One region of the Vibrio sp. BS-M-Sm-2 genome, then DNA from elsewhere that is predicted to be linked to it. Evidence: predicted binding sites of a transcription regulator. Region 1 holds the regulator's gene; each other region holds the start of a gene.
The links. The regulator PurR, encoded in region 1, represses purine synthesis genes. The targets are predictions, from matches to a motif close to TNANGNAAACGTTTNCNTNA.

Region 1 (4,273 bases):
AATACGCCAAAGTAGGTTTTTAACTCGAACCAATAACTCGCGAAGTTCGAAGGGTTTAGTAACATAATCGTCAGCGCCCATTTCAAGGCCTACAATTTTGTCGATGCTATCCGTGCGTCCAGTAACTAAAATAATTCCAATGTCTGATTGACTGCGTAATTCGCGAGTTAGCATCAATCCATCTTCGCCTGGTAAGTTGATGTCCAGCATAATGAGGTCAACGTTGTTTTCTTCTAACACGCCTCTCATTTGAGCGCCGCTTTCGGCTTCGCTAACTGTGTAACCTTCGTTCTGGAAGTATCCAACCAGTTTACTGCGGGTTACCACATCATCTTCTACGACTAATACGTGATAGCTCATCTACACCACTTTTCTTATTTAATAGTTTCAGTGACTATTCTATTCATAACTCGTAACAATTCTAGTAGTACACGAGATAAAAGCCAGAAACATGGATTTTTTTTGATACAAGACAATCTTAAACCTTGCTATTTATCTTCCATCGCAATTCAATATAGGCATTACTACTAACGAGTAACTTTGCGTTTCGCAAATAACCTTGTTATTCAGCCTTCGTACCCTAGGTATTACGAAAGACGATATTAGGATTAATCAAATGAAAGAAACGAAAGCATTCAACGAGCAAAGAGCCGAAATATACTGGTGGCTATCAAGCTTATTCGCCAAAGAGCTCACCCAAGAAGAACTCGATCACTACCACTCTGTTGAGATTCGTTCTTTCCTAACTGGTTTAGGCGAAAATGAAACACTAAAGCCTGCGATTGATCGCTTAGTCGATGCACTGAACCGTCTCCAAACACGTGAAGATGCCCAACTAGAACTGTCTGCAGACTTTTGCGATCTTTTCTTAAAGACAGACAAACACGGCGCTCTTCCTTACGCTTCCATGTATATCGGCGAAACTGGCCTTTTAAATGATAAGCCTGCAAGAGATATGGAAGAGATCATGGCCAAGCACAACTTAGTCGTGAACCAAGACTTAAAAGAGCCAGCAGACCACATCGCTATCGAACTCGATTTTCTTGGTAACTTGATCATCCGTTCTAATGAAACGGATCTTGAAGAAGAACTCGAAAAATCGTTCGCCGTTCAACAGCAGTTTATCGAACAACAACTGCTTACTTGGGTGCCAAGGTTCAACGTAAAATGTCATGACGTTGACGAATTCGGTTTCTACGCTTCAGTCTCAGCTCTGCTACTGGCATTCTGCACATTAGACACTCAATACCTCGCTGGTGAATAAGTTTATTGGATGATTTGGTAAACAAATTCAGCAGAATGTGACAATTCACCCGGATTTCTGGGTGAATTTTATTGCGAGTAATTTCTAGTCAGTCTAAAATTGTGACCGCAAACGATAAAATATGAAACATTCACGAAATGCTATGCTTATTAAAGTTCAGAGCATTTCGGTGTTAAGACAAGCCGCTCAATAGCGGTTTTTTGTTTTTTAGCACTTTAGTACCCAAAGAGCCCTACAAATTTAAGCTCTTAGTTAGGTAGCTTAACGGCTACTTCATTCCGTACTTTGGGAAAGTAGCTTCTAATAGGATAAAACCATGGCCACTATCAAAGATGTCGCTCGCTTAGCCGGCGTATCAACAACAACCGTTTCTCACGTAATCAACAAAACTCGCTTTGTTGCTGAAGCGACTCAAGAAAAAGTAAACAAAGCAGTAGATGAACTTAACTATGCGCCAAGTGCAGTTGCTCGTAGTTTGAAGTGCAATACAACACGCACTATCGGCATGCTAGTTACTCAATCAACTAACCTATTCTTCTCTGAAGTTATCGATGGTGTTGAGAGCTACTGTTACCGTCAAGGTTACACTTTGATCCTGTGTAATACGGGCGGTATCTATGAGAAGCAACGTGATTACATTCGAATGCTTGCTGAGAAACGTGTAGATGGCATCTTAGTGATGTGTTCTGACCTAACTGAAGAACTTAGAGAGATGTTAGACCGTCACGCTGACATCCCTAAAGTAATAATGGACTGGGGTCCAGAGAGTTCTCAAGCTGATAAGATCATCGATAACTCTGAAGAAGGTGGCTATCTAGCAACCAAATACCTCATTGAACGCGGTCACTCTAAGATTGCTTGTTTAAGTGGCCACTTAGACAAAGCAGCATGTGTTGAGCGTATCGCTGGTTACAAGCGTGCACTCAATGAAGCAAAGATTACTGCCGATGATGATATGATCATTGAAGGTAACTTCGAGTGTGATACGGCTGTTCTTGCTGCAGAGCAAATCGTAGAGATGGAAGATCGTCCAACCGCAGTATTCTGTTTTAATGACACAATGGCACTAGGCCTAATGAGCCGCCTGCAAGAGAAAGGAATTCGCATTCCTGAAGATATTTCCGTGATTGGTTACGACAACATCGAACTGGCTGAATACTTCTCTCCACCGTTAACTACGGTTCACCAACCTAAGCGTCGTGTTGGTAAGAATGCATTCGAAATTCTGTTAGAGCGCATAAAAGATAAAGATCATGAAAAACGCGTCTTCGAAATGCACCCTGAAATTGTTGAGCGAAGTACAGTTAAAACGTTAAATTAATTGACAACTCGAGTTTAATTGCATCAAGCGCACCTTTAGGTGCGCTTTTTTTATCAACAGCTATAATGAACTCATATGCACAAAGGAAAGATCATTAATTGAAGCAACATCACATTTTGAAATATCAACTGTGAGCCTCATTCAACAAAAACTTTATTCTATTCAATCAGTCACGCACAGGGCAAACCACTTGAAAAAGTGAGACGCAAAGCTTCCGGCCTAAACCACTCGTTGGTATGGTAGCGGGGTTACCGATGGCAAAATGCAGTAAGTACTAATAATTTAGTAATTTACGGCTTATTGACAATTTAATTGCAACATTTTGCTAATCTCTCGGACCTGCTTATTTGGTGGCGTAGTTCAAATACACCGAGATAAATAACATGGATAAACCGATACTAAAGGACTCAATGAAGTTATTTGAGCCCCTAGGAAAAATAAAATCACGCTCAATGTTTGGTGGCTTCGGTCTTTTTGCTGATGACACTATGTTTGCTCTGGTTGTAAATGACCAGCTGCACATACGAGCAGAAAAATGCACAACAAAACAATTCGAACAACAAGGGTTTCAACCGTACGTCTACAAAAAACGTGGTTTCCCTGTCGTTACTAAATATTTCGCTTTACCTGAAGGCCTGTGGCAAGACCAAGAAAAAATCTTGCAGCTTGCAACCACGTCTCTAGGTTTTGCTAAAGAAGAAAAAGCCGAGCAGTCTTCTGCTAAGCCTACTCGACTCAAAGATCTGCCTAACCTTCGACTCGCTACTGAACGCATGTTGAAAAAAGCAGGGATCGATTCCGTAGAACGTTTATATGAATCAGGCTCTGTAAACGCATTTAACGCCATCAAGGAATCGCATGCGTCTTCTGTCAGTATTGAACTACTTTGGGCGCTAGAAGGTGCGATCAATGGTACACATTGGTCAGTTATACCGCAGCAGCGTCGTGAAGAGCTTATCAATCGCGTCAATTAGCATTGTCAGTGCAAACTATCTACATAACTAAGCCGCATTTTTGCGGCTTTTTTTATATCTACTGAAAGTTAATCTAAGCTTTGCCTGTCTATCTATACTATCGGTATGCATTGAAAATTTAGAGGAAGTATCAATGAGTAAGAAAATGATATTGGGTATTATATTGGTAGTAATCATCGTCTTGTTAGGCGTCAATTTTGGCCAATACCTCACGCTTGAAAATGCCAAGGCCCAACAAGCCGTTTTAAATGACTACATTGACAGCAACTTTATTGCCGCCGCCGCTATCTATTTTGTTGCGTATGTAATGATCACTGCTTTCTCAATTCCTGGCGCCGCTGTTGTTACCCTGCTTGGAGCTGCTCTATTTGGCTTCTGGAATAGTTTACTGCTGGTATCTTTCGCAAGTGCAATTGGTGCTACCCTCGCTTTTCTAAGTAGCCGCTATCTGTTACGTGACTGGATTCAAACCAAGTTTGGTGACAAGTTAGCGACAATTAACAAGGGCGTTGAAAAAGACGGCGCATTTTACTTGTTTTCTCTGCGTCTAATTCCTGTATTCCCATTCTTCCTTATCAACCTGTTGATGGGTCTAACTCCTATGTCGGTGAGTCGTTACTACATTACGAGTCAAATCGGGATGTTGCCGGGTACTGCTGTTTTCTTGAATGCAGGTACTCAACTCGCAGAAATTGATTCACTTTCGGGCATCGT
Region 2 (4,273 bases), 920 kb from region 1:
CCAAAAGCATCTCTAACAGAGCAATACATTGCCCTAATGAAAACAGAAGATGTCAGCATTGAGTTCACTGAAGATGGCATCAACCAGATTGCGGACGCAGCATGGCGCGTAAACGAAACCACTGAGAACATCGGTGCGCGTCGTCTACACACTGTAATGGAGCGCCTAATGGATGAGATTTCATTCGAAGCAACAGACAAAGCTGGCAGCAAGCTAGTGATTGATGAAGCTTACGTAACATCAAAACTTGGTGAGTTCGTAGAAGACGAAGACCTAAGTCGCTTCATCCTGTAGCACACCAAACTCCAACTTATTGCTCTATCTCAAAGAAATAGCAGCTAATAAGCGAATTCAAGGCCCACTTTCGAGTGGGCTTTTTATTACCCGAAAAATGGGCGTATACTCAAATCACAGTATGAAACGAAGACTTACAAAGAATTAGACCTACGATGAAACAATCTCTACTGATTTGGCTTGATGCCGCACGACCAAAAACTCTGCCTCTCGCACTTGTCTCTATTCTTACAGGAAGTAGTTTAGCGTTCGCCGGTGGTCAGTTTTCTTTATCAATAGCATTACTGGCTTTTTTAACCGCCACCCTATTACAGATTCTATCGAACCTCGCCAATGACTATGGCGACGCCGTAAAAGGCACAGACAACGAAAACCGTCTGGGGCCTACACGTGCCATGCAATCTGGCGCGGTAACAGCGAAAACCATGAAGCAAGCGATCATCCTCAACGTCATGTTTACCGTGATTGCCGGGCTGATTCTTATTTTTCATGCGCTGAGCTCGCTCGAAAGTATCTTATCTTTCATTGCGTTAGGCATATTGGCCATTGTTGCAGCCATCGCTTACACCGTCGGTAACAAACCTTATGGCTATATTGGCCTTGGTGACTTATCGGTGTTTATCTTCTTCGGTTTGTTAGGTGTTTCAGGGACTTACTTCTTACACACTGGCCATGTTGAACCCAGCCTGTTTTTGCCTGCTTTAGGCTGCGGACTGATGGCGGTGGCGGTACTCAATATCAACAACATGCGTGATATCGAAAACGACAGCGAATGCGGTAAGCGCACCATGGCGGTTCGCCTAGGACAGCGCAAAGCCAAGCACTATCATTTTGCACTGCTTGGCCTCGCCCTTGCGTCTTTCGCTATCTACCTACTTATTCAAGAAAAACCGGCCTGGATCAGTCTGCCGTTTTTACTGAGCATTATTATCGTTTATAAGCATGGTAAGGCTGTTTGGGAAACCGAAAAACCAGCACAGATCGCACCAATGATGCCTGTGATTGTGAAATGTTCATTGGTCACTAACCTATTGTTTGCAGGGGTTGTCGTAGCTCAAACTCTATTGAGTTAATTGAGACTAATCATTGCAAAGGGATCAAGCACCGATATACTCAAAGTAAGCTCATTGTTCAAAAGGTATACGAATGGAATACAACACTTCAGCACTGTGCGACATATATTTGGATCAAGTTGATGTCGTGGAGCCAATGTTCAGCAACTTCGGTGGACGTGCATCCTTCGCAGGACAGATCACGACATTAAAGTGTTTTGAAGATAACGCTTTAATTCGCTCCGTATTAGAACAAGATGGTCTAGGGCGTGTACTGTTAATCGATGGTGGCGGATCACTACGCAAAGCGCTGATCGATGCTGAAATTGCCTTACTTGCCGAAGACAATGAGTGGGAAGGGATTGTAGTTTACGGCTGCGTTCGTGAAGTCGATGAGCTTGAAGACATGAACCTCGGCATCCAAGCCTTGGCTTCTATCCCTGTAGGTGCGAGCCAAGAGGGTGTCGGTGAGTTAGACGTTCCTGTGAACTTTGGCAGCGTGACCTTCTTACCCGAAGATTACCTCTACGCAGACAACACCGGCATCATTCTTTCAGCAGAACCTTTGGACGTAGAACTCGATCTGGATGTTGAAGAAGAAGACGTCGAGTAATTCACTCAGCTTTGAATAATAAAACAAAGATTAAGAACAAACAAAAACGCCCGCTACTGAGTAGCGGGCGTTTTTTTAAACCTGAAGAGTCGATTACTCTACTTCATCCATTTTACCAAGAAGGTTACGGATGCGATCTTGCCATGCTGAATGCTCTTCCTGCATTTGCTGAGTTTTTTGCTCTAACTCGTGACGGCTTGCTTTAAGCTCACCAGCTTCTGTTGCTAGTGCTTGTTTCTCTTCTTTAAGCTCTTCCACTTCCATTTGAAGAAGTGCAATTGTATCTACTGCTGTTTGAATTTTTGCTTCTAGCTGCTCTAGTACTTCAAAAGACATTCTGGCCTACCTTTAAGTTATCCGTTTGATGGTGAAGGTTCACTCCACTTATTTCCCCATTCTACTCAGCAGAGCAAGGATAAACACTCAATATATTCGATATTTTGCGCCATTCGATGAAAAAAACAGCGCTTTTTACCGAATATTGACGTGAATGATTACCGCCACAACGGCAAACCGATTATTTTGATGAATAATAACTGTTTTCCACTGCGAATTGATCGAGAGCAATCTCCAAAAAACAAAAAGGCAAACGTTTCCTTTTGGATATGGTAAAATTCGCCGCGAAATTTCTATTCCCCCTTTGAAAATTTTGGAGTCCGCATGAAACGCGATTTAGCAATGTCATTCTCTCGTGTCACAGAAGGTGCAGCACTAGCTGGTTACAAGTGGCTTGGCCGTGGCGATAAAAACGCTGCAGATGGCGCTGCTGTAGAAGTAATGCGTAGCCTATTAAACAAAACCGAAATTAGCGGCGAGATTGTTATCGGCGAAGGTGAAATCGATGATGCACCTATGCTGTACATCGGCGAAAACGTAGGTGTAGGCGGCGACGCTGTCGACATCGCAGTTGACCCAATTGAAGGGACACGCATGACAGCAATGGGCCAATCAAATGCATTGGCTGTATTGGCGGCAGGCGAAAAAGGCAGCTTCCTTAAAGCGCCTGATATGTACATGGAAAAGCTAGTTGTTGGCCCGGGCGCTAAAGGCGTGATTGACCTAGAACTGCCACTCACAGAAAACCTAGAAAACATCGCTAAAGCACTAGGTAAAACACTCGATACTTTAGTAGTAACCACACTTGCGAAGCCTCGTCACGATCAAGTAATTGCCGATATGCAAGCCATGGGCGTTCGTGTATTCGCAGTACCAGATGGTGATGTTGCAGCGTCTATCCTAACCTGTATGCCAGACAGCGAAGTAGACGTCATGTACTGCATCGGCGGCGCACCTGAAGGTGTGGTTTCTGCTGCGGTAATTCGCGCACTCGACGGCGACATGCACGGACGTCTTCTACCTCGTCATGAAGTTAAAGGCGACACAGAAGAAAACCGCAAGCACGGTGAACTTGAGCTTGAGCGTTGTGCTGAAATGGGCGTAACGGCGGGTATCGTGTTGAAGATGGAAGACATGGCTCGCAGCGACAACGTTGTGTTCTCAGCAACAGGCATCACTAAAGGTGACTTGCTAGAAGGCATTTCTCGTCAAGGCAATATCGCGACAACAGAAACCCTGCTTATCCGTGGCCGCTGCCGTACTATTCGTCGTATCAAGTCTATTCACTACCTAGAGCGTAAAGACCCAGAAGTGATTGGTCACATCCTGTAAACCTAAACTAGGTTCAACAGAACACGCGAAGGCTGATACCAAGTATCAGCCTTTTGTTTTATTAGCGCACCAGAATCTGACCATGGCTGCCAATAGAGTAAAACGCTAGCTATAGAGTAAATCCCCATCAATATAGTAAATAGTTTGCTTTATAAACACCTTACCTCATAATAGTAAGGTTCATAAGGTAGGGATAGTATGAAAACAAGCGACAAAATCTTACAGACCATCAAACGTCAAGGTGCGGTAACCGCGAAACAACTGTCAGAAGAATTTGGCATGACGACAATGGGGGCAAGACAACATCTGCAAAGCCTGGAAGATGACGGTATTCTTGCGTTTCATGATGTGAAAGTAAAAGTGGGTCGCCCGACTCGCCACTGGTCCCTGACGCAACAAGGTCATAGTCAATTTTCCGACCGACATGGTGAACTCACCATTCAAGTGATTGATGCTGTAGAAAACCTATTTGGTAAAGAAGGATTGGCTAAGGTTGCTGCCGAACGTGAACAACACACACTCAAGCAGTATCAAACTGCGCTGTCTGATTGCGACTCACTCATCAGCAAACTTAAAAAACTCACCCAACTTCGTGAAAACGAAGGCTACATGGCAGAACTTCAAGAGCATGACGATCACTACATCT
Region 3 (4,273 bases), 240 kb from region 1:
TTTTAGTATCTATAACTTCAGTATTGAAGAACATATACGTACTAAATAAAGATACACAGAATTAGATTTTTGGCGTTTCAGTTGTCACACCAAAGTTTTGACCACGGTGACGTAGCAAGTGATCAAGCAATACAATCGCCAGCATCGCTTCTGCAATTGGCACCGCACGAATACCAACACATGGATCGTGACGACCTTTCGTGATTAGCTGCGTTGCTTCACCGTCTTTAGTGATCGTGTCACCCGGAACGGTAATGCTTGATGTTGGCTTAAGCGCGATACTTGCCACAATATCTTGGCCCGTAGAAATACCGCCTAAGATACCGCCAGCGTGGTTGCTGCTGAAACCTTCTGGAGTTAATGGGTCACGGTGTTCACTACCGCGTTGATTAACCACATCAAAGCCATCACCAATCTCAACACCTTTCACCGCATTGATGCTCATTAGAGCGTGCGCGATGTCTGCATCTAAACGATCAAAAATTGGCTCACCAAGGCCTACAGGCACTTTAGTCGCAACCACTTGAATCTTCGCACCGATCGAGTTGCCTTCTTTTAGCAAGTCACGAATCAGTTGGTCGAATTCAGGTACTTTGTCGGCATCTGGGCAGAAGAAAGCGTTGTTTTCGATCTCGCTCCAATCCACTTTATCAATTGAGATATCACCCATTTGAGAAAGATAAGCTTGGATTTCAACACCAAATTCTTGCTTAAGGTATTTCTTTGCAATCGCACCTGCCGCAACACGCATTGCAGTTTCACGAGCTGAAGAACGACCACCACCACGGTAATCACGCACACCGTACTTTTGATGATACGTATAGTCAGCGTGGCCTGGGCGGAACTTGTCTTTAATTTCGGAATAGTCTTTAGAGCGTTGGTCTGTATTTTCAATCAATAGACCAATAGAAGTGCCCGTAGTTTGGCCTTCAAATACACCTGATAAGATTTTCACTTCATCCGCTTCACGGCGAGCCGTTGTATAGCGAGAAGTACCAGGGCGACGACGATCCAAATCTCTTTGAAGGTCTGCTTCGGTAATTTCTAATCCTGGTGGGCACCCATCTACGATACATCCTAGTGCGATACCGTGACTTTCTCCGAACGTGGTCACGCGGAAATGTTGTCCGATACTGTTTCCTGCCATTACTTCCTCTAAATCAGCTATTGAGCAGAAGGTTTGATTCTTAAACCAACTGGCTAATAGCTTTACTTGTCTATTCTTCGTGAATTCATAGTGGCTTTATTACCAAATGATGTAAACCCCAAAAAACGAACAATTTTAACTTTCTATTACATGAGCCGAATGAAATGAATAACGTAGGAAAATGAGTGGCGCTTTAAGAAGAGTATTTTTATTATGTTAGGAAAGCAAAAAACCCGACAACTCGGAGAGTTATCGGGTTCCTTTAAATAATGGCACGCCCTGAAGGATTCGAACCTTCGACCACCTCCTTAGAAGGGAGGTGCTCTATCCAGCTGAGCTAAGGGCGCGCTACAGGAACGAATTATACGAATTCGAATCAGTAAAGCAACGGCTTTATGTAACATTCTGATCTAAGTGAGTAAAAAAAGGGCAACAAACATATAAGTGTTGGAAAATAGAACAAAGCAAACGTTTGCTTGATGGTAATCAAAAAGATTTTCTGGAATAATGCGCCAAAAACATCAGCCACTAACTTGAATATCAATACTAAGGAAATTCATGACTGCTCAAAATATTGATGGAAAGCTAATTTCTCAAACGGTTCGCTCTGAAGTTGCTGCACGTGTAAAAGCTCGTACTGAAGCTGGATTACGCGCTCCGGGCCTAGCGGTTGTTTTAGTGGGTGAAGACCCTGCTTCTCAAGTTTACGTTGGAAGTAAGCGTAAAGCGTGTGAAGAAGTTGGCTTCGTATCTAAATCTTACGACTTGCCAGCCACTGCGACAGAAGACGAATTGTTAACACTGGTAGACCAACTGAACGACGATCCAGAGATCGACGGTATTCTTGTTCAACTGCCTCTACCAGCAGGCATTGATAGCACTCACGTTCTTGAGCGTATCACGCCAGAGAAAGACGTTGATGGCTTCCACCCATACAATGTCGGCCGTTTGGCTCAGCGTATGCCTAAGCTTCGCTCTTGCACGCCAAAAGGTATCATCACGCTGCTTGACCGTTACAACATCGACTTACGTGGTAAGCACGCGGTTGTGGTTGGCGCTTCAAACATCGTAGGTCGCCCAATGACCCTAGAACTTCTTCTAGCGGGTTGTACAACGACGACATGTCACCGTTTCACCAAAGACCTTGAAGGCCACGTGCGTCAAGCAGACGTTGTTGTGGTTGCCGTGGGTAAGCCTAACTTCATTCCTGGTGCTTGGATTAAGAAAGGGGCTGTTGTGGTTGATGTTGGCATCAACCGTTTAGAATCTGGCAAGCTAGTGGGTGACGTTGAATACGATGTCGCGAAAGAAAGCGCAAGCTTCATCACTCCTGTACCGGGCGGTGTTGGCCCAATGACAGTGGCAAGCCTAATCGAAAACACGATGATCGCTTGTGAGCAATTTCACTCGAAGTAATCTTTAAGCGCAGTATAAATAAAATTAGAAAGCCGCAGCGTGAAAAGGTTGCGGCTTTTTTGATACTTAGAGATTCGCTTTGAAACAGCCCGGCTCGCTTTTGATGCAGTGCTCGTTGCTACTTATCTGGAGTCTCAACTTTTTCCGTCTGTTCAGAAGGCGGTAATAAACTAATTAGCTCACACTCCGTTGATATGAGTTTTTCCAACTCAGACCCTTGTGTAATTAAACGGAAATCACCGCCAATAATAATCCCAAGAGGAATGGCTTTAGGGTACAGAGCGTTAAACTCTTTTAAATCAAATGCCTCAGTCAAACCTGTACTCTTAATTTGGCTACCCTGAGCCATCAGCGAGTTAAGCTTGGAATAGGTAATCCCTTCAGAAAACAAGATTCTGTTACCATCGCGGCTCACCTGATGCCTTTCATGTTTATTCTCTGATGACTCAAGTTCAAACACCTTATTCTCACCAAACTCGTCTTGATAGTGCATGCTAACTAACGGGTTGGTTTGACGATAAGGCGACACGATCATGGCACGCCCTATTCCATCCAATTCCAGATTATTTTCCGCGTGGCTTGAGGCTGGGTTACCAAAATAAACATTCAAGTTTTCCATGCGAGCTAAACGAATGCTCTCCCAGTTGGTATCGGCAAGCACACTGTTGATATTATGTGTCGCTAGCACTTTGGCAAACTGGCGTGAAAACTGAGTCGCGCCAAAGAAGATAACGCCTTGTGCCTTCTCTTGAGTCACACCTAGCCTTCTCGCCCACCAACTCGCGGTAAGGCTTTGAATCACAACCGTACCAATGATGACCAAGAACACCATTGGCACCAGTAAATCCGCGCCTTCGATTAATTGCTTCTCTTGAAGCTTGATTGCAAACAGAGAAGAAACCGCGGCTGCAACGATCCCGCGCGGTGCCATCCAGCTCAAAAACCATTTATCCGCCGAAGTAAGATCCGTGCCGATCCCGCTGATCCATACACTTAAAGGACGCGCCACCAGCATCACTACCGCTAATAGGCCAACACCACCCCAACCTATCGAGAGAAAAGTACCTGAATCGAGCCTGCTCGCTAACAGAATAAACAACGCAGAAATAAGCAACACGGTTAGGGTTTCTTTGAATTCGATGATGTCTTCGATATCCAAGCCCTTCACGTTGGCAAGCCAGATCCCCATGATGGTCACGGTTAATAAACCGGACTCTTCACTCAGATCATTGGAAAACGAGAACGCCGCCAACATTAACGTCAGCACGGCCACATTACGCAAATAGTGCGGAACCCAATGCCCTTGCAGCATCTTGGCAATCAAATGGCCACCGATGACCCCTAAGCCTAAACCAATGGCTAAGGTTAATCCCAGAGCTGAAAGTACATGTCCTGTAGGGTCGGCTGAAGAGACAATGTATTCGTAAACCAGAACCGCAAACAGAGCCCCTATCGGGTCGATAACGATTCCCTCCCATCGCAAGATACTGCCTAAGGAGGATTTAGGCTGAATACTGCGTAGCATGGGCACAATTACAGTAGGGCCAGTTACCACGACTAATGCACCAAACAGTGCGGCTAACGGCCAACTGAAGTCCACAAAGTAGTATGCCCCCACCACGATACACGCCCATGTAATCAACATGCCGAAACTCACGAGGTGAGTCACCATCCGGCCATGGCCTCTGATTTCTTTGAAATTTAGGGTCA

Region 2: glpX (class II fructose-bisphosphatase) is a predicted target of PurR. The motif match lies at 2,541-2,560, and genes of this name have one in related genera.
Region 3: folD (bifunctional methylenetetrahydrofolate dehydrogenase/methenyltetrahydrofolate cyclohydrolase FolD) is a predicted target of PurR. The motif match lies at 1,608-1,627, and genes of this name have one in related genera.

What each region holds. Positions count from the first base shown of each region.
Region 1 is NZ_CP167894.1:3,107,267-3,111,539, reverse strand. It holds gene torR (two-component system response regulator TorR) at 1-360, opposite strand, end outside; gene torD (molecular chaperone TorD) at 617-1,264, shown strand; gene purR (HTH-type transcriptional repressor PurR) at 1,581-2,585, shown strand; cyclic di-GMP riboswitch class I at 2,756-2,841, shown strand; gene AB8613_RS14280 (TfoX/Sxy family DNA transformation protein) at 2,969-3,559, shown strand; gene AB8613_RS14275 (TVP38/TMEM64 family protein) at 3,693-4,273, shown strand, end outside.
Region 2 is NZ_CP167894.1:2,182,647-2,186,919, reverse strand. It holds gene hslU (HslU--HslV peptidase ATPase subunit) at 1-294, shown strand, start outside; gene AB8613_RS09930 (1,4-dihydroxy-2-naphthoate polyprenyltransferase) at 450-1,367, shown strand; gene rraA (ribonuclease E activity regulator RraA) at 1,441-1,959, shown strand; gene zapB (cell division protein ZapB) at 2,053-2,295, opposite strand; gene glpX (class II fructose-bisphosphatase) at 2,620-3,627, shown strand; gene AB8613_RS09910 (metalloregulator ArsR/SmtB family transcription factor) at 3,826-4,273, shown strand, end outside.
Region 3 is NZ_CP167894.1:2,868,322-2,872,594, reverse strand. It holds gene aroC (chorismate synthase) at 62-1,147, opposite strand; tRNA gene AB8613_RS13260 (tRNA-Arg) at 1,418-1,494, opposite strand; gene folD (bifunctional methylenetetrahydrofolate dehydrogenase/methenyltetrahydrofolate cyclohydrolase FolD) at 1,706-2,563, shown strand; gene AB8613_RS13250 (cation:proton antiporter) at 2,682-4,273, opposite strand, start outside.